One region of the Sinomonas sp. B1-1 genome, then DNA from elsewhere that is predicted to be linked to it. Evidence: predicted binding sites of a transcription regulator. Region 1 holds the regulator's gene; each other region holds the start of a gene.

Region 1 (5,781 bases):
CGCGCCGTCGTGCGCGGCCTCGACGGCGGGCACGACGGCGCGGCGCGCCTGCTTGGCCGCCGCCACCACGACGGAGCGCCACTTGGCGAGGGCCTTCTCTCCGCGCTCGCCCTTCCACCGCACGATCGAGCGCTCGGCCTGCCACGGGATGACGGCGTCAACGCCGAGCTCGGTCGCAGCCTCGGCCGCGAGCTCGTCGCGGTCGCCCTTGGCGAGGGCCTGGACGAGCACGAACCGGAAGGGCGGGCGCGGCTCACGGGCGACCCGCTCGACGCCCACGGTCAGCGTCTGGCCTTCCGCCCCGGCGACGGTGCCGACAGCCCGGACGCCCGCGCCGTCGGCCAGGTCGACCCCCTCGCCCCTGGCGAGGCGCTTCGCGGCGACCGCGTGGCGGCCCTCAGGGCCTCCCACCTCGATGAGGTCTCCGGGCTGGATCCCGTCGAGCCTTCCGGCCGGGACGTAGAAGAGCGGCCGGGACATCTCTAGAGGTTGCCCAGCTTGTCGCGCAGCTTGGCGAAGACTCCGCCGCTGGCGACGAGCTTGCCGTCGCCCACGTGCTCGCCCCGCAGCTTCGCGAACTGGCGCAGGAGCTCCTCCTGCTCGGCGTCGAGCTTGGTCGGCGTCTCGACCCGGATGTGCACGAGCAGGTCGCCTCGGCCCGAGCCGCGGAGCCGGGCGACGCCCAGCCCGTGGAGGGTGACGACGTCACCGGACTGTGTGCCCGGGCGCAGAGTGATGGTCTGCTCGCCGTCGAAGGTCTCGAGGCTCAGCTCGGAGCCCAGGGCTGCAGCGGTCATCGGGACGCTGACGGTCGCGTTGAGCTGGTCGCCGTCGCGCGTGAACGTCGAGTGCGAGGCCACGCGGATCTCGACGTACAGGTCTCCCGAGGGGCCGCCAGCTGTCCCCGCCTCGCCCTGGCCTGCAAGCTGGATGCGGGTGCCGGTCGACACGCCCGCCGGGATCTTGACGGTGAGCGAGCGGCGGCTGCGGACGCGGCCTTCGCCGCCGCACTCGTTGCACGGGCTCGGGATCTCGGTGCCGAAGCCCTGGCAGGTGGGGCACGTGGCCAGTGTCATGACCTGGCCCAGAATCGAGCGGACGGGCCGCTGGATGTGGCCGCTGCCGCCGCACACCGTGCAGCGCACGGGTTCCGTGCCCGGCTCGCAGCACGAGCCGTCGCAGCGCTCACAGGTCACGGCCGTGTCCACCTCGAGCTTCTTGTTGACCCCGAAGACGGCGTCCTTGAGCTCGATCCGCACCGCGATGAGGGCGTCCTGGCCGCGCCGCACCCGCGAAGCCGGGCCGGCCTGCGCACCGCCCCCGCCGAAGAACGTCTCGAAGATGTCCTGGAACGCGAAGCCGGAGCCGTTGTAGGCGCCGCCGAAGCCGTTGTCGGTGCCGTTCTCGTTGCCCGTGGTGTCGTAGACGCGCCGCTTCTGCGGGTCCGACAGGACCTCGTAGGCGTGCGTCACCGCCTTGAACTGCTCTGAGGCCTCCTCGCCCGGGTTGATGTCCGGGTGGAGCCTGCGGGCCAGCTTCTTGTAGGCCTTCTTGATCTCCTCGGTGGTCGCGTCGGTCGGAACGCCGAGGGTTTCGTAATGGCTGCTCACGGTCTTCTTTCTCTAGCTTCCAGCGAGAATCTTGGAGAGGTACCGGGCGACCGCGCGGACCGCGGCCATGCTGGCCGGATAGTCCATGCGCGTCGGGCCGAGGATGCCCAGCTTGGGGCCGTCGTCCCCGCCGTACCCGGTGGCCACGACAGAGGTCTCGGCAAGGCCGTCGTAGGCGTTTTCGCGCCCGATGGTGACGGCGACTCCCCGGGAGTCGTTCGCCATCTCGGACAGCAGGCGGAGCAGGACGACCTGCTCCTCGAGGGCTTCGAGCACGGGCGAGATGCTCTGGAGGAAGTCGCTGTTCGACCTGGCCAGATAGGCCGTGCCCGCCATGACCATGCGGTCTTCGCGGCTCGACTCGGCCAGGAGGGACAGGCCCCGCCCGAGCTCCGCCGCGAGCGACTGGTCCGCAGGAGGCAGCGACCCGACGACGCGGCCGAGGGCCTCGCCGAGTTTCACGACCGGGGCGCCGACCAGCCCCGCGAGGAGCTTCTCCCGCAGGGCCGCGAGCCGGTCGCGGTCCACCTCCTCGGAGACCGTGTGGACGCGCTGCTCCACGGTCCCGGTGTCTGCGATGAGCACGAGGAGGATCTGATGCGGTGCCATGAGCACCGCCTCCACGTGGCGCACCCGGGCCCGGCCGAGCTGGGGGTACTGCACGACGGCGACCTGGTTCGTCAGCTGCGACAGGAGGCGAACGGTGCGCTCGAGCACGTCGTCGAGGTCGTCGGCGCCGCCGAGGAGGCTCTGGATAGCGTGCTTCTCCGCTGGGGACAGGGGGCGCACGGCGGCGAGGTGGTCGACGAAGACGCGGTAGCCCTTGTCCGTGGGGACGCGTCCTGCGCTCGTGTGGGGAGCCGTGATGAGTCCGTCGTCCTCGAGTGCGGCCATGTCGTTGCGGATCGTCGCACTCGAGACGCCGAGCTTGTGGCGGTCGACGAGTGCCTTGGAGCCGACCGGCTCCCTGAAGTGCACATAGTCCTCCACGATGGCCCGCAGCACCTCGAGCTTGCGCGGCTCGCTCACATCCCACCTCCTGCTCGCATGGCCGTTTGCGTTAGCACTCTCTCAGAGCAAGTGCCAAGTCTATTATGCCCACGCACCGTTCCGCACGGTCTGTGCCCCGCGCCACGCAAGGATGAGCGCACTGTCCGAACGGCGGGGCCGTAGGATCCGACGGGTGGACCGACTCTCCTATGACAGCTGGGGCCCGGCAGACCTGAGCGCCCCCTCCCGACGCGAGCTGCCCACGGTCCCTGCCTCGGTCGGCCTCGTCCTCGAGGACGCCGAGAGCGGATGGGTGGGCGCCGTCACACGCATCGAGAAGTCCGGCGGGATGCACCTCATGACCCTCGAGGACCGGCGGGGCCGCTCACGGTCCTTCCAGCTGGGGTACGGCTTCCTCGTGGACGGCCGCCCGGTCCAGGTGGGCCCGCCGGCACCCCAGCGGACCGCGGCCCCGCCCGCCCGTACGGCCTCGGGGTCGGTCCGGGTCGAGGGCATGCGCGCACAGGTTGCCAAGGCCAGCCGCATCTGGGTCGAGGGCAAGCACGACGCCGAGCTCGTCGAGAAGGTCTGGGGAGACGACCTGCGCGTTGAGGGAATCGTCGTCGAGCCGCTGCACGGTGTGGACGACCTCGCGGCCGCCATCGCGGACTTCGGGCCCGGCCCGGAACGCCGGCTGGGCATCCTCGTGGACCATCTGGTGGAGGGATCGAAGGAGTCCAGGATCGCAGCGGAGGCCATGCGGAGCCCCGGGGCTGCAGGGAACGTCCTCATCGTCGGCCACCCGTACGTGGACGTCTGGCAGGCCATCAAGCCGTCCACGCTGGGGATCCCTGCCTGGCCGGCGGTGCCGCGGGGCACCGACTGGAAGACCGGCATCCTTGCCGCCTTCGGCTGGCCCCGCAGCACGCCCGAGGACTTCGGGCTCGCGTGGCAGAAGCTGCTGGGCACCGTGCGCACCTACGCGGACCTCGAGCCCTCCCTGCTGGGACGCGTCGAAGAGGTGATCGACTTCCTGACCGCCTGAGCGCACAACCTTGGATATCCTTGGAATGCCCTCGGGCAGGCCGTCTGGTGCGGCCACCGCACGACGACACCGAACAGGCAGGGACATCCAGTGGCCGAGTACCCGCAGGACCGACGCGACGGAGAGAGCGAATACCACGGCGCGCCAGCCCGTGCCATGCCGCTCACGGCGGCTGAGGACCGCCAGTGGGCGACGCTCGCTCACTTCGGCGGGATCCTCGGGTGCCTGCCGTCGCTGCTGATCTACCTGGTCTTCAGGGACCGTGGGCCCTTCACGGCCCAGGAGTCCAAGGAGGCGCTCAACTTCACGCTCCCGCCGACCGCCGCCGCCGTGGTCTGCAACATCCTGGCGCTCATCCCGGTGGTCGGGAACGTGTTCGCGGTCCTGGCGACGCTCGTGTGGATCGCGCTCACGGTCTTCTCCGTGATCGCCGGCATCCAAGTCAACCGCGGCCAGCCGTACCGCTACCGCTACAACCTCCGGCTCATCTCCTAGGAACCGCGGGCACGCGCCGGAACGACGGGGGCATGGTCTGGTTCAGGCGAGAAGCCGGCGCACCACCGCGTCCGCGAGCAGGCGCCCGCGCAGCGTGAGCACAAGCCGCCCCCGGAGGGCCGCCGCACCCTCGACGAGCCCCTCGGCGATCAGGCCCGCAACCTCGGAGCGGCTCTCCGGCCCGAGCTCCGCCACAGGCAGGCCTGAGGCTAGCCGGATCTGCAGGAGGACCCGCTCGACGTGGCGCGTCTCGTCGTCGAGCGTCTCCCGGCCAGCCGCAGGGGAGGTTCCCTCGCCCAGCCGCGCGGCGTAGGCGGTGGGATGCTTGACGTTCCACCAGCGGACTCCGCCGACGTGGGAGTGGGCTCCCGGGCCGATCCCCCACCAGTCCCCGCCGTTCCAGTAGGCAAGGTTGTGCCGGCAGGCGTACCGCACCGATCCGGCATCCCCCCGGGCCCAGTTGCTCACCTCGTACCAGCTGAAGCCCGCGTCGGCGAGCACGGCGTCGGCGAGCTCGTACTTCTCGGCGTGGTCGTCGTCGTCGACGTCGGGGACCTGACCGCGGCGGATCTGCGCAGCGAGCTTCGTCCCCTCCTCGACGATGAGCGCATAGGCGCTCACGTGGTCGGGTTCGCAGGCAAGGGCTGCATCGAGTGACGCGCGCCAGTCATCGAGGCTCTCCGCCGGCGTGCCATAGATGAGGTCCAGGCTCACGTCAAGGCCTGCCTCCCGCGCCCAGCGCACCGCCTCGGGCACGCGCGACGGCGTGTGGGTGCGGTCGAGGACCCGCAGCACGTGCGGGACGGCGGACTGCATCCCGAAGGACACCCGCGTGAAACCGGCCGCCGCGAGGGTCACGAGCGACTCCGCCGTGACCGAGTCCGGATTGGCCTCGGTCGTCACCTCGGCGCCGGGCTCGAGGCCCCACTCCTCCACGGCCGTCGTGAGGATCGTGGCGAGGTCCTCCGCCGGCAGGAGGGTGGGCGTTCCTCCGCCGAAGAAGACGGTCGACAGGGGACGACGCGGCACGCCGGAGGCGTCGAGGGCCGACGCCGCGAAGCGCACCTCGGACGCCGCGGTAGCGGCGTACGCGTCCTGCGAGGCTCCGCCGCCGAGCTCTTTCGCCGTGTAGGTGTTGAAGTCGCAGTACCCACAGCGGACGGCGCAGAACGGGATGTGCGCGTAGAGCGAGAAGCCCCGCCCCGCGGCGCCGGCCGCAGCCTGCGGCGGCAGGGCGCCGTCGGCCGGCGCGGGGTCCCCGAGCGGCAGTGTGCTGGGCACTTACTTCTTCGCTCGATCCTTCGAGTCTTTCGACTCGTCCGTGGTGAGCGCCGCGATGAAGGCCTCCTGCGGGACCTCCACGCGCCCGACCATTTTCATGCGCTTCTTGCCTTCCTTCTGCTTCTCGAGCAGCTTGCGCTTACGGGTGATGTCGCCGCCGTAGCACTTGGCGAGGACGTCCTTCCGGATCGCGCGGATGTTCTCGCGGGCGATGATGCGCGAGCCGATCGCGGCCTGGATGGGGACCTCGAACTGCTGGCGCGGGATGAGCTCCCGGAGCTTCGCCGTCATCATCGTGCCGTACGAGTAGGCCTTGTCCCGGTGGGTGATGGCGCTGAAGGCGTCCACCTGCTCGCCCTG
Region 2 (5,781 bases), on a different contig from region 1:
CTACACCGGGATCACGCCGTCGCCCGAGCAGGTCGCCGCGGCCGAGGAGTTCATGCGGGCCCAGTGACGTCTGGCCCAGTGACGTCGGACCCCGCAACGGGTGGGGGGGAGCTCAGGCGGGTTCGACGACCGCCGCCACCCGCTGCTCGCCGATGCGCGTCAGCACCAGGGTCGCCTTCTTCGAGGCGCCCTTCTTCTGCCCGACCAGGAGCATCTTCCTCAGCTCCTCGGGCGTGACGGAGGTGCCGCGCTTCTTGATGTCCAGGACGCCGATGCCTTCCTCGCGCACCCAGGCGCGCAGGGCCTTGACGCTGTACGGCCGCACCTCGAGCACGCGGTAGGCGCGCGCGAACGGGGTCGCGACGAGGTCCGGCGCGCAGATGTACGCGATGTGCTCGTCGACGAGGTGGCCGCCGAGCCGTTCGGCCAGCTCCGCGACGAGGCCCGCGCGGATGACGGCGCCGTCGGGCTCGTAGAGGTAGCCTTCGAGCGGCCCGATGCGCGGCTCGGTGCCCTCGTCGAAGTCGGTCTCGGCGACGAGCTCGGACGCGCCCGCCGCGGAGAGCACGAGGGCGGCGCGCCGCACGGTCGGGCGCCGGAGGGCGTTGAAGTACAGCGCCACCTCGGCCACGTCGCCGTCGACCGACGCCCACTGCGCCTCGCAGCCGTCCGGGATGGACTCGTGCGGCACCCCCGGGCCGAGCTTGACGCCCACGGGCAGGCCGCGCGCGGCGAGGGACTCCACGAAGGACAGCGGCGGCGAGAACTCCTCCGGGTCCCAGATCCGCGTGGTGCCCGACGACGACGTCTCGCGCCGCGCCGGGTCCAGCCACACGCCGTCGAACGCCTCGAGCGGCACGGACTGGGCGTCCGCGTGCACCACGCGCGCCTTGGGGAACGGCATGAGGTTCATGGTCGCGCAGGCGGCGGTCGTCTCGTCGAGCTCGACGGCGGTCACCTCCAGGTCGAGCGAGGCCATCGCGAGCGCGTCGGCGCCCAGCCCGCAGCCGAGGTCCGCGACATGCGACACGCCGGCGTCGACGAACCGCCGCGCGTGCCGGGCGGCCACCGACAGGCGCGTCGCCTGCTCCAGGCCGGCCCGCGTGAAGAGCATGTGGGCGGAGAACTCCCCGAACTTGGCCTGCGCCTTGGCGCGCAGCCGTGCCTGGGACAGGACGGCCGAGACGAGCTCGGGGGAGTGACCCTCCTTGCGCAGCCGGGAGGACAGCGCGAGCGCGTCGTCCTCCCTGTAGGGGCCGAGGGAATTGAGGAGGGCCCAGCCCTCCGGCGTCAGCAGGGGCGCCAGCTGCTCCGGGGTGTGCTTGTCATGGGGCATCCTTCCAGCCTAAATGGGCGCCGTCCGGAGGTGCTCATTGGATAGGGTTGACGTATGGAGTCCACCCCAGCCGCTGACCCGTCGCCCGCGCGCCCGGATCGGGGGCGCAGCCTCATGCGGCTCCGCCCCGCGGCCCGCACCCTCCTGATCGCAGGCATCGCCGTCGCCCTCGTCGCCGGGGTGCTGCTCGCCGTCGTCCTCGGCCTCGACGCCTTCAACGCCGCCGTGTACTCCATGGGCGGGGACAAGAACATCAACGACGCCACCGCCGAGGCGCAGGCCCTGCGGGACCAGTACGCGGGCGTGAAGGCCGCGTCCATCGTGGGGGTCATCGTGGGCCTCGTCCTCCTGATCGGCTCGCTCGTCGTCCTCTACCTCTCGCGCCCGCAGAACGGCGACGACGGCGAGGACCTGAGCTTCGACGAGCTCGCGGGGGAGTAGGGCCGGCGAGGCCAGGCCCGGCCGGCCCTCGCAGGAGCGCCACGCTGGCACTCGCCTTGACCGAGTGCCAACCTGCTCACTAGAGTCGGCGGTAGCACTCGGCAGCGTCGAGTGCTAACCATGTCAGGCACGCTCCCGGCACCCGCGACGACGGTTGCTTGCCCGGCTCCCCAACCCGTGACCCGTTCATGAAAAGGAGAGATCCGTGTCGGTCTCCATCAAGCCCCTCGAGGATCGCATCGTCGTCAAGCCGCTCGAGGCCGAGCAGACCACGGCTTCCGGTCTTGTCATCCCGGACACCGCCAAGGAGAAGCCGCAGGAGGGCGAGGTCGTCGCTGTCGGCCCCGGCCGCGTTGACGACAACGGCAACCGCGTCCCGGTCGATGTCGCCGTCGGCGATGTCGTCCTCTACTCGAAGTACGGCGGCACCGAGGTCAAGACCGGCGGCGCCGAGTACCTCGTGCTCTCCGCCCGCGACGTCCTGGCGATCGTCGTCAAGTAACGCTCTGCGCTGCGCCCCGGCCGCCCCAGGCGGCCGGGGTGCCGTGTTTGGCCCACTCAGGAATCACAGGAGTACTGCATGGCTAAGCAGCTCGCATTCAACGACGACGCCCGCAAGGCCCTCGAGGCCGGCGTCGACAAGCTCGCCAACACCGTCAAGGTGACGCTCGGCCCGCGCGGCCGCAACGTCGTCCTCGACAAGAAGTGGGGCGCGCCCACCATCACGAACGACGGCGTCACGATCGCCCGCGAGGTCGAGCTCGACGACCCGTACGAGAACCTCGGCGCCCAGCTCGCCAAGGAGGTCGCGACCAAGACCAACGACGTCGCCGGCGACGGCACGACGACGGCGACCGTCCTCGCCCAGGCCCTGGTCAAGGAAGGCCTGCGCAACGTGGCCGCCGGCGCCGCCCCGGGCGAGATCAAGCGCGGCATCGAGGCAGCGGTCGAGGCCGTGGCAGGACGCCTCGTCGACAACGCCCGCGAGGTCTCGGGCCGCCACGTCGCGAACGTCGCGGCCATCTCGGCCCAGTCGGAGGAGATCGGCGAGCTGCTCGCCGAGGCCTTCGAGAAGGTCGGCCAGGACGGCGTCATCACGATCGAGGAGTCCTCGACCACCCAGACCGAGCTCGTGCTCACGGAGGGCATGCAGTTCGACAAGGGCTACCTCTCGCCGTACTTCGTCACCGACGCGGAGCGCCAGGAGGCCGTCCTCGAGGACGCGCTCATCCTCATCCACCAGGGCAAGATCTCCTCGCTCACCGAGTTCCTCCCGGTGCTCGAGAAGGTCCTGGCCGCCTCGAAGCCGCTGTTCGTCATCGCGGAGGACGTGGAGGGCGAGGCCCTCTCGACCCTCATCGTCAACCGCATCCGCGGCACCGTGAGCGTCGTGGCCGTGAAGGCGCCGGGCTTCGGCGACCGCCGCAAGGCCATGCTCCAGGACATCGCGACCCTCACGGGCGCCCAGGTGGTCTCCCCGGAGGTCGGCCTCAGCCTGGACCAGGTGGGCCTCGAGCAGCTGGGCACCGCCCGCCGCATCACGGTGACCAAGGACAACACGACGATCGTCGACGGCGCCGGCTCGGCGTCCGACGTCGAGGCCCGCGTCGCGCAGCTGCGCGCCGAGCTGGCCCGCACCGACTCCGACTGGGACCGCGAGAAGCTCCAGGAGCGCCTCGCGAAGCTCGCGGGCGGCATCGGCGTGATCAAGGTCGGCGCGGCCACCGAGGTCGAGCTCAAGGAGAAGAAGCACCGCATCGAGGACGCCGTGTCCTCGACCCGCGCGGCCCTCGAGGAGGGCATCGTGGCCGGTGGCGGCTCCGCGCTCGTCCACGCCGTCCGCGCCCTCGACGAGGACGAGGCCGTCACGGCCCTCACGGGCGACGCCGCGGCGGGCGTCAACATCGTGCGCCGCGCGCTCGTCCAGCCGCTGCGCTGGATCGCCCAGAACGCCGGGTTCGACGGCTTCGTCGTCGCCGCCCGCGTCCAGGAGGCGGAGGTCAACCACGGCTTCAACGCCAAGACGGGCGAGTACGAGGACCTCATCGCGGCCGGCGTCATCGACCCGGTCAAGGTGACCCGCTCGGCGCTGCGCAACGCGGCGTCCATCGCGGCCCTCGTCCTGACCACGGAGACCCTCGTGGCCGAGAAGCCGGCCGAAGAGGACGACGAGCACGCCGGCCACAGCCACTGACGCTCGTTCCCGCCGCGCGCACGACGGCGCGCGGTGACCACGGCGGCGGGCCTCCTTCCAGCGGAAGGGGGCCCGCCGCCGTCGTCCGCGCGGGCCTACCGGCGGCGGCGCCTGCCGGCCGACCAGTGCGTGCGGTCCCTCAGCCGCGCCAGCGCCTGCGGGGGCATCTCCGGGGTGAGTGTGCGGTAGACGACGAGGACCACGACGGCGGCGACCACGATCCCGGTCAGGTTCAGCGCGAGCTGGAGCGCCGAGCCCAGCGCCTTCTCCGGCTGGCCCAGGACGAGCGCGACGGCGACGTACCCGGCAGCGGGGACGGTGGTGACCGAGATGAACACGCCCACCAGCGCCGAGGACTTGTTCCCGACGAGGGAGACCATGCCCACCGCCCCCGCGATGACGGCGACGATGAACGAGTACGGGCCGGGCTTGTAGATGAACTCGACGGCGGAGTCGGGCGCCGCCACGACCGCCGGATCGAAGAGCCGGAGCGGCACCGAGACGGCCGCCGCGGCCGCCACCGTCAGCATCGCGGCCGGGAAGCCGACCAGGAGCGCGAGCGCGGCCTGCCGTGCGAGCACCCACCGCCGCTCGACCAGGGCCACCGCCACCGCGGCAAGGGGGCCGAATTCGGGCCCGACCACCATCGCCCCGACGATCGCGATCGTCGAATCGGTCACGATGCCGATCCCGGCGAGGTTCGTCGCGGCGACGAGGAACACGAGGAACTGCCACGTGAGCCGCGAGTCCGAGCCGGTGCGCTGCTTGAGCTCCTCCCAGATCACGGCGTCCGACCCCTCGCCGGGGGCCTCCGCGACCGCCTCATCGGCGCGGGCGCCGAGGACGGCGTCCGGGGTGAACAGTGCCACCGAGCCGGCGTCGCGGACCCCGAGGGCGTCGAAGCCCTCGAGGAGCTGCTCGACCGACTCCCGGGCCACCTGGAGCTCGATCAGGTCGCCCGGCGGCTCGAGGGAGGCCTCCGAGACCACGACGACCTCGGCCACGCCGCGGTGGTCCCGGGCGACGCCGACCACGGCCTCTGTCATCCCCGTGGGGACCTGCACCCGGATCATCATCATGGCCGAGACCCTTCCCGCCAGTGGACAGCCCTCACAACGGGGAGCAATGACCTTCACAACGTACACACAGCTTCCCCGGAATGAATGGACGCTGGAAGCGGCCCGAGCTGCTCTCCGGCCGCGATAGCATGAACGTTCTGCCCAAAGCCCCGAGGAGGCCCTCGACCGTGATGTCCGCGCGTCCTGAGTCCGTCACCGCCACGTACCAGCCCCGGCACATGGCGGCCCCCGGGGGACCCGCGCACGGTTCTGCCCAAGGGCCCGCGCAGCGGAAGTTCCGCCCCGAGATCCAGGGCCTGCGGGCCGTGGCCCTCGGCCTCGTGGTCGCCTACCACGTCTGGCTCGGCAGGGTCTCGGGCGGCGTCGACGTCTTCCTCCTCATCTCGGCCTTCCTCATGACCGGCCAGTTCGCGGACCGCTACCGCCGCGGCGTGCGGGTGCACCTGGGCCGGCACTGGATCCACACCTTCCGCCGGCTCCTCCCCGCCGCGGCCGTCACGATCGCCGGCACCGTGTTCGCCGCGCTCGTGTTCCTGCCCGGGACGCGCTGGGCGTCGGTCCTCGAGCAGGCGTGGGCGTCGCTCGCGTACGTGGAGAACTTCGTCCTCCAGCGCGACGCCGTGGACTACTACGCCGGCAACCACGCTGCCGCGAGCCCCTTCCAGCACTTCTGGTCGCTGTCCATCCAGGGCCAGGTCTTCCTGCTGTTCCCGCTCCTCTTCGTCGGGATG
Region 3 (5,781 bases), on a different contig from region 1:
TTCGAGCACGCGTACCACCGCCCGGGAGTCTCGTTGGGCGTGGTCACGGCGAGCGCCCACCATGCTGCCCGGATCGGGGAGGCAATTCGCCTCCAGATGGCCAACCACCCCGATCTGGGGGACTTCTTCAGTGGGGGAGACGAGCCGTTCCGGGTCGTGCACGTCGACCGTGCCGGGGGGCTCGTCCGGGACCACGTCATCTTCTCGCTCGGGTTCGGCCGGACGCCCCATGGCCGGGCGATGCACCACTTCGGTCCCCTCAGCGAGCCGGGAGGCCGCCGCCGCTTCGCCCTCGCCATGAGCCGTGCGCGGCACAGCATGCACGTGCTGAGCTGCTTCCAGCCCTCCGAACTGGATGTCACCCGCCTCAGCGAGGGCGCCGTGGACTTCTACGAGTTGCTCGACCGTGAGATCGCGGGCACCACGGATCTCGGGACGAGGGCAACCCGTGCCGCAGCGAGCGCTGAGGCGCTCGGTGCCGACCCCCTCGTGACCGACCTCGGTGACCGGCTTGCCTCCCGCGGGGCCCGGGTCTGGCACCACTACGACGGTGCGGTCGACATGGCGGCGGCCATAGACCCGCTCCTGACCATGGGCCGCGACGACCACGAGGCGAGCATCCCCGTGGCCGTGGAGTCCGACGGGACAGAGCGCTACCGGCGCATGAGCGTGCGCGAGCGCACCCGGCAGAGGCCGGAACTGTTCGAGCGGCTCGGCTGGAAGCACATGACGCTGTGGACGATCGAGGTGTTCACGGACCCGAGCAGCTGTGCGGACATGATCGCGGCGGACCTCGGCCTCGAGACCCACGCCGACGAGGGCGGTTCCGCCGGTTTCCTCCTCGGGACGCCCGCCGACATCGCCTCGCGCGTCGACAGTGCCATCGAGGCGCGCACCGGCAGCGACCCCTATGGGCCTCGCGAAGGGGAGTCCACCCCGTCCGAGGCGCACACGCGAGGCGGCCACGCCGCCGTCGACACCGACCAGGCCGCGCCGCTGCACGCGGCCCAGCACGGGGCCCAGGGAGAGGAGGCCAGCGGCATGGACGCTGAAGCCAGCGAGCCGAGGCCGGACGAGCGCGAGGCTCCTGGGGAGCCCGGGGGGCCGGAGGAACCCGACGCCTCCGCCGACGCAGCCCCCGAAGCCGCCGAGGCCGACTCGGCCGACTCCGGAGCGGCGCCCGAGGGCGGTGCGCCGTCCGAGGACGGGATGCCCGACGACGCCGAGGCGCCGCTGCGCAGGCCCCGCGGCCAGCGCCGGGTCAGTGTTCCCGGGACGGGCCCGACCTCCGCGGACGAGGACGAGACACCGGCCGAGTCCGGCCGACGACGCGCCGACTGGTCTGCGTCCCGTGAACGCGACCGCGACAGGTGGCTCAAGGAACAGCGGCCCCCTCACTGGGGGTGAACTCGCGCCGGGACTGAGGAAACCTCCGGCTGCCGCCGGGCCTGTCACCTCGGGCCAGCCTCGACGAGCACGAAGAAGACCTTTCCGCGCGTCGACGCCCCCGCGATGCGGACGGCCTGCTCGGGCGAGGCCGCGACGACCAGGAGGCCCTCCGCCTCCCGTTGTCCCAGCCACGCCCCGGCCGCGCTTCCCTGGGCTCCGGCCCCCGTGGACAGTACCGGGACGCGCGCGGCGAGAGTCGTCCCCGCGCCCGCCTGCCCACCGGTGTCAGGGCTCAGCACGAGGTCGACAAGCTGGCCGGGGCTCAGGAGGCCTATGGACGCGGGATCTGCGATGCGAACGGGCACTGCCGCGGTGCCCGGTGGAGTTCCCGTCAGCAGCCCCGGGCCCACGAGCGAGGCGTCGGTGATCGGCTCGCCGCGCCGCACCGGGCCAGCCATCCGCTGCCCCGAAAGCCGCGAAGGGTCCGGCTCGGCGCCTTGGGGCACAGAATCGGCCGGGACGCGCGAGAGCGTGAGGTCAGCGGGGGAGAGGGTCGCGCCCGAGGCCAGGTCGCGCGCTGCGACCGCCACGGGGACCATCGCGGCGGAGGCAGGGGTCAGCTGGTAGACGGCGGCGCCAGCCGCAAGGCACAGGAACGCCGCGGCGAGGGTCCGCCGCCGCCGGTCGACGAAGCGTCGCAGCGGACCACGGTCAGCAGCGGCCCACAGCGTGGGTCGTGTCCTGGCCGAGCCGCGGACAGGCGCGTGGGCCCGGGGAGCGTGTGAGTGCGGAGCGCGGCCGCTACGGGAGGGGGCGGGTGGGTTCATGCACCGACGCTAGGAGCGCAGCGCTGCCCGAGGCGACTGCCCGCCGTCGTATGTGGACGACACGCCGGCCGCGGAACCTGTGGAGGAGATGTGCGTCAGCTGGCGGCCGCGGCCGGTGCCTTGTCCGACGAGCCCGCGGACTTCTCCGAGGAGCCGGAGGAGGCCGGAACGCTGCTGCTCCCGCTGCGGGAATCCGTGCGGTAGAAGCCGCCGCCCTTGAAGACGACACCCACACTGTTGAACTTCTTGCGGAGCGTGCCGCCACACTCGGGGCAGACAGTCAGCGAGGCATCGCTGAACGACTGGACCGTCTCGAATGCGTGGTTGCAGTCTTTGCAGGCGTAGGCGTACGTAGGCACTAGAACTCCTTCATGGGCACGGCGGAGGCCATGGACCACCGCTGCGGCGTCGTCGCGCTCATTGGCAGTCATAGGCCTCGACTGCCAATTCTAACAGCCGGGGAGCTTGCTCTATTCCGGCTATCCCGGGCCCCGCGGCTCAGGAGGGCTTCGGCCACAGCGCCCGCAGCGCCGAGGGCGTCACCGCAGCGCCGACCCGGCGGTCGAGCGCCTCGACGGGCACCGCCTCGGCCGGGAGCACCTCGCTGTCGAACACCACGGCCGCGGTCGGCGGGCGCAGGCCGAGCCCCTCGAGCCGCGCGAGAAACCGGTCGTAGTACCCGCCGCCCTGCCCGAGGCGCCGGCCTTCGGTATCGAGGGCCGTCGCCGGGAGGAGCACGGCGGCGAGCGGCGAGCGCGCGCCGTCGCCCGCGGCGAGTTCCTCGGTCGTGAGCACCGGCCCCACAGGCTCCTGCACGGGCGCGAACCGGCTCCGTGCGAACAGGATGCCCGGCTGCCACTGGACCCATGCGAGCTGCCGTTCCGGCAGGCACACGGGCAGGAAGACGCGCAGCCCCGCGCTGTGGAGCCGCTCCAGGAGCGGCGCGGTGGGCGGCTCCGCCCCAACCCCGAGGTACGCCGTCAGCGTTCCCCCCTCGGGGACGTGGGCGAGAGCCCATTCGAGCCCGTGCGCCGCGAGCGATTCGCCAGCGGCGGCACGGCGTTCCGGATCCGCTGCGCGGCGCTCGGCCCAGATGGCTGAGCGCAGGGCGGACTTCTCCTCTGCGGCCTGCATGCCCCGACTCTAATCGAGAGTCGTCGTATAGAGTGTCAGCGTGTCTACAAGCTCTGCCGTGAAGAAAGCCGTCATCCCCGTGGCCGGCCTCGGCACCCGCTTCCTGCCGGTGACGAAGGCGATGCCGAAGGAGATGCTGCCTGTCGTCGACAAGCCCGCGATCCAGTACGTGGTCGAGGAGGCCGTCGGAGTCGGCATCGAGGACATCCTGATGATCACGGGGCGCAACAAGCGCGCCCTCGAGGACCACTTCGACCGTGTGCCCTCGCTCGAGGCGACACTCGAGGCCAAGGGCGACAGCAAGAAGCTCGCGGCGATCCAGCAGTCGAACAACCTCGGCGACATCCACTACGTCCGCCAGGGCGACCCGAAGGGACTCGGCCACGCGGTGCTGTGCGCCGAACGCCACGTCGGCAAGGAGCCCTTCGCGGTGCTGCTCGGCGACGACCTCATCGACGAGCGCGACGAACTCCTCGCAGAGATGATCCGCGTCCAGCAGGCCACCGGCGGGTCTGTCGTGGCTCTCATGGAGGTTCCCCAGGACCAGGTCTCGGCGTACGGGTGCGCCGACGTCGAGCAGGTCGAGGGCGAAGACTACGTCCGCGTGCACGGCCTCGTCGAGAAGCCCGCGCCGGAGGACGCTCCGAGCAATCTCGCAATCATCGGCCGCTACGTGCTGCACCCCGCCGTCTTCGAGGTGCTCCACCACACCGAGCCCGGGCGCGGCGGGGAGATCCAGCTCACGGACGCACTCCAGACCCTCGCCCGGCGCGAGGGCGACGGCGGTGGCGTGTACGGCGTGGTGTTCCGCGGGCGGCGGTACGACACCGGAGACAAGCTCTCCTACCTCAAGGCCGTGGTGACCCTGGCGTGCGGGCGGGACGAATTCGGCTCGGAACTGCGCTCGTGGCTCGAGGGATTCGTGGCGGACGGGGCGGACCAGCCCACCGCGACGTCCTGACCGGCTGATGTGGGGTTCGGGCCTGTGGCCCGTGACGCTCCGCAGCGGCGACCTCGCGCTCAGGCCCCTGCGTCAGGCGGACAGGTCGGAGTGGATGGCGCTGCGGGGCCGCAACAAGGAGTGGCTCGCGCCGTGGGAGGCGTCGAATCCGCAGCCTGAGGGGGGCCTGCCGACCTTCCGTGAGATGGTCCGCTCCCTGACCCACCAGGCCCGCGAGGGTTCTGCCCTTCCCTTCGTCATCACACTGGACGAGCCGCGCGCCCGGCGAGCTCCCATCGTCGGCCAGCTGACCGTGTCCTCGATCGTGTGGGGCTCGGCGCTCACTGCGACGCTGGGCTACTGGGTCGACAAGGGGCACGCAGGGCGGGGAATCGCTCCGACCTCCGTCGCGCTCGTCACGGACCACTGCTTCGGTGAGCTCGGGCTGCACCGCATGGAGATCAACATCCGGCCCGAGAACGCGGCCAGCCTCCGCGTCGTGGAGAAGCTGGGGTTCCGCTACGAGGGACTCCGTCCGCGGTTCCTCCACATCAACGGTGCCTGGGCCGACCACGAATCCTTCGCCCTGACGGTCGAGGAAGTCCCGCCGGGCGGCCTCCTCGGCCGGTGGCTGGCCTCCCGCGGCTGACCGACGCACGACGCCGCGTGCCCGCCGTCACGCCGGATCGCGGCGGCACGCCCGGGGTGCCCCCTCAGCCTGCGGGGGTTCTCGCGACACACCGAAGGTAATCCGGCACCGGCCCCGAGGATACTCCTACGGTTTCAGATATGGATTTCGCCCTCAGCAGTTCGATGGTGTTCGGCGCGGCCGTGCTCCTGTGGCTGCTGTGGGTTGCCCCCTACCTCCTCAAGAGGCGCAGGCCGCCCCGCGCCGCCGCCGAGGCCGCCCTCCTGTCCGAGGCCGCACCGGGGGGCCCTCAGGACGGAGGCCTGGCTGGCGCAGCTTCCTCCCTGAGCCTTGACCCCGCTGTCCGGTCGGCAGGGTCGGAGCGGACCGGTAAGCCCGAGGACCACGATGCCGGGGATCACGCCGCCTCCGCCGCGGCGAGCAGGCCAGCTCCGCGCCCGTTCCGGGTCCGGTGGGGACGGGTCGTCCTCGCCGGCATCGGCCTGGCGATGCTTTTGGCGTCGGTCGTCTGCCTGGGCCTCCTGGTCCTCGGCGTGCCGCTCTGGCTCCCGCTCGTGTTCGCTGCCGGGACGGCGGCCTCAGCCACCGTGCTGCGCTCCCTCGCCGTCCGCGACCAGCGCCGGCGCGTCGACGCCGCGTTCCGTGCCGCCATGAGGGAGCCCGGACCCGCACCGGCCCAGCGCCAGCGTCCGCCCGCTCCGAGCGAGGTGTTCGACGGGGGGGACACCCCCGCGCCCGCTCCGAAGGTCCTCACCCGGGAGGAGCTGCGCGCCGTCGCCCTCGAAGTGGCCCGTGCGTCGCAGGCGAGTGCCGATGCGGCGGCCAAGGCCAGCGGTGCCGAC
Region 4 (5,781 bases), on a different contig from region 1:
GAGGGAGGCGGCGCAGTTCCCCACGCCCACGATGGCAACACGGATCTTCTTCTCTGACACGTCACTCCTTGCGTTCACTGGGCCCAGCGGCGCTGCTGCGACGCCAGAGCACAGCCATCCTAACGGCGCGGCGCCCTTCCCCAGCCCGTGTGTCACCTGCCTACACTGGCCGCATGGCACGCAAGAAGAAGTGGAGTGAGCTTTCCGGCGGACAGCGCTTCGGGGTGGTGGTCGGCGCGGTCATCCAGATCGCGCTCCAGGCCGCAGCCCTGCGGGACCTCAAGAAGCGCCCGGCGGACCAGGTCAACGGGCCCAAGATCGCGTGGGTGCTCGGGTCCTTCGTGAACACGATCGGCCCGATCGCGTACTTCCTGTTCGGCCGGAAGTACGGCCAGTCGGCCGCGTCGCGCGGCACCGGGGACAGCGCGTCCTCGGCAGGCCTCAAGACGTCGATGGGCGTCAACATCGGCAAGCGCATCGGCTGACCCGCCTTCGGGCTCAGGACGGCACGGCGACGGGGAGGGGCGCACGACGGCGAGTGGTCGCCGTCGTGCGCCCCTCCCCCTTCCGTCTGGGGGTCACCTCCTGGGAGTCACCTCCGGAGGTCAGTCCGCCAGGATCGCGTCGATGCGGTCCAGCTCCTCGGTGCTGAACGAGAGGGTGCGCAGGGCGCCGAGGCTGTCCTCGAGCTGCTGGACTGACGATGCCCCGATGAGCGCGGACGTGACCGGCGGCGCGCCGTTGGGGCGCGGGCGCAGGACCCACGAGATGGCCATCTGCGCGAGCGTCTGCCCGCGCTCGGCCGCGAGGTCGTTGAGCTTCCGGGCGGTGCCGAGGCTCTCCTCGGTCTGGGCCGTCGTCAGGAAGTGCTCCTGGGAGGCGCGGGATCCCTCGGGGATGCCCGCGAAGTAGCGGTCGGTGAGCCGGCCCTGAGCGAGCGGGCTGTAGACGATGGACCCGGCGCCGGCCTGGTCGAGGGCCTGGTACAGGTCGGGGCTCCCCTGCTCGGTCCAGCGGTCCAGCATCGAGTAGCGCGGCTGGTGGATGAGCAGGGGCGTGCCGAGGTCCTTCAGGATCGCCGCGGCCTCGAGCGTCTTCTCCGGCGAGTAGGACGAGATGCCGGCATACAGGGCCCGCCCCGAGCGCACGGCGTAGTCGAGGGCGCCCATCGTCTCCTCGAGGGGCGTCTCGGGGTCGAAGCGATGGCTGTAGAAGATGTCCACGTACTCGAGGCCCATCCGGGCGAGCGACGCGTCGAGGCTCGAGATGAGGTACTTGCGCGAGCCCCACTCGCCGTAGGGACCGTCCCACATGAGGTAGCCGGCCTTGGTCGAGATGACGAGCTCGTCCCGGTACGGCCGGAAGTCCTCGCGGAGGTGCCGGCCGAAGTTCCGCTCGGCGCTTCCCGGGGGCGGGCCGTAGTTGTTGGCGAGGTCGAAGTGGGTCACGCCGAGGTCGAAGGCCCGCCGGAGGATGTCGCGCTGGACCTCGAAGGGCTTGTCGTCCCCGAAGTTGTGCCACAGGCCCAGGGAGATGGCCGGAAGCTTGAGGCCGCTGCGGCCCACGCGCCGGTACTGCATGGAGGGGTAGCGGTCAGCCGCTGCGGTGTACGTCACAGTCCACGATCCTAGCCGCAGCGGCCAGCGGGCGTCCTAGGCCGGAATCCGCATCGTGAGCGCCCGGGGGTCCACCCGCACGGCGAGCGTCCGCCCGGTGCCGAGGTGGTCGCCGTCGATCTGGATGTCGTGGGGACGGGACGCGGCGACGTGGATGGCGTTGCCGGTGTAGTGCCCGAGGTCCGGGGGCGTGTGGCGCCGCCAGCGGGACAGGAGGGAGCCGGCCATCCGGAACCAGCCGACCACTCCGCTCGGCGCGACGGCGAGGACGTCGAGGATCCCGTCGTCCACGGTGGCACCGGGGAAGACCTCGACATCCCCCTGGATCTTCCCGCAGTTGCCGATCATGACGCCGCGCTGGCGCCGCTGGAGCTTGAGCTTGCCGTCCACGTAGACCTTGATGAGGTACGAGTCCCCGACGATCGTCTGCGCCGCCGCGACGATGTAGGCGAACCAGCCCGCCTTGGCCTTCAGGTCGTCGTTCGTGTTCGCCATGATGGTCGCGTCGAGGCCCATCCCGGCCATCACCGCGAAGGCGAGCTCGTCGCCGTCGTCCACCCGCGCCCAGGCCACGTCCACGTCCCGGGTCGCCGTCCCGAAGGCGGCGTCGAGCGCCGTGCTCCGGTCGTCCACGGGGATCCCGAGGTTGCGGCAGAGCAGGTTGCCGGTCCCCAGGGGCACGACGGCGAGCGGGACACCGCTGCCGGCGAGCTCGCCGGCCGCCGCGCGCACCGTCCCGTCCCCGCCGCCCACGACGACGAGCCCCGCCCCGCGCTCGAGGGCCTCGCGGGCCATGCCCCCGCCCGGGTCTTCGACCGTCGTCTCGAGGACGAGCGGCTCGTAGCCCTCGGCCTCGCACCGGCTGCGGAAGTCCGCCGCCAGCGGTTCCGCTCCGGCCTTGCTCGGGTTCACGATGAGTGCGCAGCGTTCCACGCGGTCTTCCCCTCCCGGTCGGCGCCAATGACCGCTACGTTACCGAACCGAAGCCGGGTAAAGATGTGGTGACGGCGCGCTCCCGGGTCGTGACGGCGTCCTGCATCGGTGTTAGTAATGAGGAAGCTTGGGCACCATGCAAGCACCGGACATGATCGCACCACACAAGGAGTTGACATGAGCTTCATCGGTTTCCTCATCCTCGGCCTCATCGCCGGCGCTATCGCCAAGGCGATCCTGCCGGGCAAGCAGGGCGGCGGCTGGCTTGCCACCCTCGTCCTCGGAGTCGTCGGAGCGCTGCTCGGCGGCTGGATCGGCGGCATGATCTTCAAGCAGGACCTCATGAACTCCTTCTGGAGCCTGAGCGCCTGGATCACCGCGATCATCGGTTCCCTCGTGGTCCTGCTCATCTGGGGCCTCGTCACCCGGCGCCGCGCCTAGTCCCCCATCCCGACGAGAGGGGCCGCACCCGCCGGGTGCGGCCCCTCTTCGCGTGCCCGCGCGTCGGCCGCCCGGACCCGGAAAAAACGCGGCCTGAAAGGTCTTGGCACTCGCCGGCGGAGAGTGCTAATTAAGTGTGTGTCGGGAGCGTGCCCGACACCCGAAGACAAGGAGAGACAACACGCCCGTTGGGGCAGACCTGAGGAGTGATTCCCATGGCTGACTTCGACCCGATCCGCGAGCTCGACCGCTTCGCCACCGCCCTGCTCGGCCAGCGCAGCGGCATGAGGCTCATGCCGATCGACCTCTTCCGCGAGGGCGACCACTACATCGTACACGCCGACCTCCCCGGCATCGACCCGGGGTCCGTCGACATCGACGTCGACGGCCAACTCCTCACGATCCGCGCGGAACGGACAGTCCGCGGGCGCGAGGGCGTGGCCTGGATCGCGCGGGAACGCGAGGGCGGCACTTTTTTGCGCCAGCTGACCCTCGGCCAGGGCATCGACACGGAGAACATCACCGCGAACTACAGCAACGGCGTCCTCGCGGTGACCATCCCCGTCTCCGAACGAGCCCGACCGCGCCGTATCCCCGTCGCGACCGACCAGGGCGGCGACATGAAGGTGATGGGCCACAGGAATGGCGACGCCGCCCCGCAGGACCTCGGCGAGCGCCAAGGGGACCAGGGCGCAGCCGGCGGCCAGAAGTCGGTCTCGGCCTGATCCGGACCCGCAGGAGGTGACCTTCAGGAGGAGACCTTCAGGAGGTGACCTTCAGGAGCTGACCTTCAGGAAGTGACCCTAGACCGAAGGAGGGAGGGCGAGCACGACGGCGGCGAGGCCGGCCAGGCGGACGGCCTCGCCGCCGTCGTGCGTCGCCTCGACGGAGCAGTCCTCGCTGGTCGCCACGGCAATCTGCGCCTGCGCGCCTGCGGGCAGCGGGACCTCGACCGGCCCGGGCCCGAAGCCGACGCACACCATGGCACCCGGCCGCCGCCACGCGACCCACCGTGCCCCGCCGTCCACGTCGCCTGCGCCAGTATCTCCCCCGCCGGAGGTCACCTCGGTCTCGTCGAGCCGCCCCTGCCACAGCCCGGGCAGCTCCGCGCGCACCGCGATCAGCCGGCGGTAGAGCTCCAGCATGCGGGCACCGTCGGGCGTCTCGGCCTCGGACCAGTCCAGGACGGACCGCTCCCGCGTGGCAGGGTCCTGCGGGTCGGGCACGAGCGCCGGGTCCCAGCCCATGCGCGCGAACTCCTCGATGCGGCCCTTGCGAGTGGCCTCGGCGAGCTCGGGCTCGGGGTGGGAGGTGAAGAACTGCCACGGGGTCGTGGCCCCGTACTCCTCCCCCATGAACAGCATGGGCGTGAACGGCGAGGCGAGCGTCAGCACGGCCGCGACGGCGAGCCCGTCGCGGGACAGGGTCGCGCTGGGGCGGTCGCCGGTGGCGCGGTTGCCCACCTGGTCGTGGTTCTGGCTGCAGACCACGAGCTGCGCGGCGTCCACGAGCGAGGGGTCGACGGGGCGCCCGTGCACTCTGCCGCGGAAGCTGGAGTAGGTCCCGTCGTGGTAGAAGCCGCCCCGCAGCACCTTCGGCAGCGCGTCGGGGTCGGCGAAGTCCTCGTAGTAGCCGGACGTCTCGCCGGTCAGGGCGACGTGCAGGGCGTGGTGGTAGTCGTCGCTCCACTGGGCGCCGAGCCCGTAGCCCGCGGGCCGGGCCTCGAGCAGGCGCGGGTTGTTCATGTCGGACTCGGCGATGAGCACCTTGCGCCGCCCGGTCCGCGCCTCGATGTCCTCGGCCAGCAGCTGCAGCTCCTCGAGCAGCGTCAGCGCGCGCCGGTCCACGAACGCGTGGACGGCGTCGAGCCTGAGGGCGTCCACCCGGTAGTCCTCGAGCCACATCCGGGCGTTGCCCAGGATGAAGGCGCGGACCTCGTCGGAGGCGGCCGAGTCGAGGTTCACCGCGTCGCCCCACCCGGTCGCCGCGCCGGGAACGAGGTAAGGCCCGTACTGGGGCAGGTAGTTCCCGCTCGGGCCGAGGTGGTTGTACACGACGTCCTGCACGACGGCGATCCCCGCCGCGTGCGCGGCGTCGACGAACCCCTGGTAGGCCGCTGGGCCCCCGTAGCCCTCGTGGACCGTGTACCAGAGGACTCCGTCGTAGCCCCAGTTGTAGGGGCCGTTGAACCCGTTCACGGGCAGGAGCTCCACGAAGCCGATCCCGAGCTCGGCCAGGTACGGCAGCCGGGCGGCCGCGGCGTCGAGCGTGCCCTCGGGGGTGAAGGTGCCTACGTGCAGCTCGTACACGACCGAGCCCGCGAGCTCGCGGCCGGCCCAGCCCTCGTCGGCCCACTCGTGCGCGTGGGGGTCGAAGCCCGCCGAGAGGGCGTGGACGCCCTCGGGCTGGCGCCGGGAGCGGGGGTCGGGGAAGGGGCCGGCCCCGTCGACGATGTAGCCGTACCGCTCCCCCGCCGCCAGAGCCCGGGCCACACGGTCGCGGTCCGCGGCCGGCGGGGCCCACCAGCCGGAGCCGGGTCCGCCCGTGGGGTCGGACTCCTTGGCCGGGCCGGTCGGGACGGGCTCGAGCTCGATCCGCTCGTCGCCGAGCACGAGCTCCAGGTCCTCCGGGACCGGAGCCCAGACGCTGCCAAGCGGGGGTTTCGACTCCGCTGCGCTCCGCTCAACCACCGTCGACTCCCCCTGCGCTCCGCTCAACCACCGTGGACTCCCCCTGCGCTCCGCTCAACCACCGTCGACTCCCCCTGCGCTCCGCTCAACCACCGTGGACT

The links. The regulator HrcA, encoded in region 1, represses chaperone genes, less so after heat shock. The targets are predictions, from matches to a motif close to TTNGCACTCGNNNNNNNCGAGTGCNAA.
Region 2: groES (co-chaperone GroES) is a predicted target of HrcA. The motif match lies at 1,822-1,848, and genes of this name have one in related genera.
Region 3: ACQ5BE_RS16255 (FmdB family zinc ribbon protein) is a predicted target of HrcA. The motif match lies at 2,637-2,663, and genes of this name have one in related genera.
Region 4: ACQ5BE_RS16445 (Hsp20/alpha crystallin family protein) is a predicted target of HrcA. The motif match lies at 3,094-3,120, and genes of this name have one in related genera.

Annotation. Positions count from the first base shown of each region.
Region 1 is NZ_JBCHVF010000001.1:411,626-417,406, forward strand. Features, by position in the region: gene ACQ5BE_RS01930 (16S rRNA (uracil(1498)-N(3))-methyltransferase) at 1-480, opposite strand, end outside; gene dnaJ (molecular chaperone DnaJ) at 483-1,610, opposite strand; gene hrcA (heat-inducible transcriptional repressor HrcA) at 1,623-2,639, opposite strand; gene ACQ5BE_RS01945 (DUF3097 domain-containing protein) at 2,794-3,645, shown strand; gene ACQ5BE_RS01950 (DUF4870 domain-containing protein) at 3,736-4,140, shown strand; gene hemW (radical SAM family heme chaperone HemW) at 4,183-5,421, opposite strand; gene lepA (translation elongation factor 4) at 5,422-5,781, opposite strand, start outside.
Region 2 is NZ_JBCHVF010000013.1:80,090-85,870, reverse strand. Features, by position in the region: gene ACQ5BE_RS16340 (shikimate 5-dehydrogenase) at 1-67, shown strand, start outside; gene ACQ5BE_RS16335 (class I SAM-dependent methyltransferase) at 113-1,336, opposite strand; gene ACQ5BE_RS16330 (hypothetical protein) at 1,391-1,777, shown strand; gene groES (co-chaperone GroES) at 1,983-2,279, shown strand; gene groL (chaperonin GroEL) at 2,358-3,971, shown strand; gene ACQ5BE_RS16315 (DUF389 domain-containing protein) at 4,067-5,050, opposite strand; gene ACQ5BE_RS16310 (acyltransferase family protein) at 5,221-5,781, shown strand, end outside.
Region 3 is NZ_JBCHVF010000013.1:59,049-64,829, reverse strand. Features, by position in the region: gene ACQ5BE_RS16265 (DUF4011 domain-containing protein) at 1-1,407, shown strand, start outside; gene cpaB (Flp pilus assembly protein CpaB) at 1,452-2,216, opposite strand; gene ACQ5BE_RS16255 (FmdB family zinc ribbon protein) at 2,312-2,575, opposite strand; gene ACQ5BE_RS16250 (5-formyltetrahydrofolate cyclo-ligase) at 2,715-3,350, opposite strand; gene galU (UTP--glucose-1-phosphate uridylyltransferase GalU) at 3,391-4,311, shown strand; gene ACQ5BE_RS16240 (GNAT family N-acetyltransferase) at 4,319-4,939, shown strand; gene ACQ5BE_RS16235 (hypothetical protein) at 5,080-5,781, shown strand, end outside.
Region 4 is NZ_JBCHVF010000013.1:102,906-108,686, forward strand. Features, by position in the region: gene ACQ5BE_RS16420 (inositol-3-phosphate synthase) at 1-60, opposite strand, end outside; gene ACQ5BE_RS16425 (PLD nuclease N-terminal domain-containing protein) at 174-485, shown strand; gene mgrA (L-glyceraldehyde 3-phosphate reductase) at 606-1,616, opposite strand; gene ACQ5BE_RS16435 (diacylglycerol/lipid kinase family protein) at 1,653-2,549, opposite strand; gene ACQ5BE_RS16440 (GlsB/YeaQ/YmgE family stress response membrane protein) at 2,727-2,990, shown strand; gene ACQ5BE_RS16445 (Hsp20/alpha crystallin family protein) at 3,206-3,715, shown strand; gene treZ (malto-oligosyltrehalose trehalohydrolase) at 3,794-5,680, opposite strand; gene ACQ5BE_RS16455 (hypothetical protein) at 5,766-5,781, opposite strand, start outside.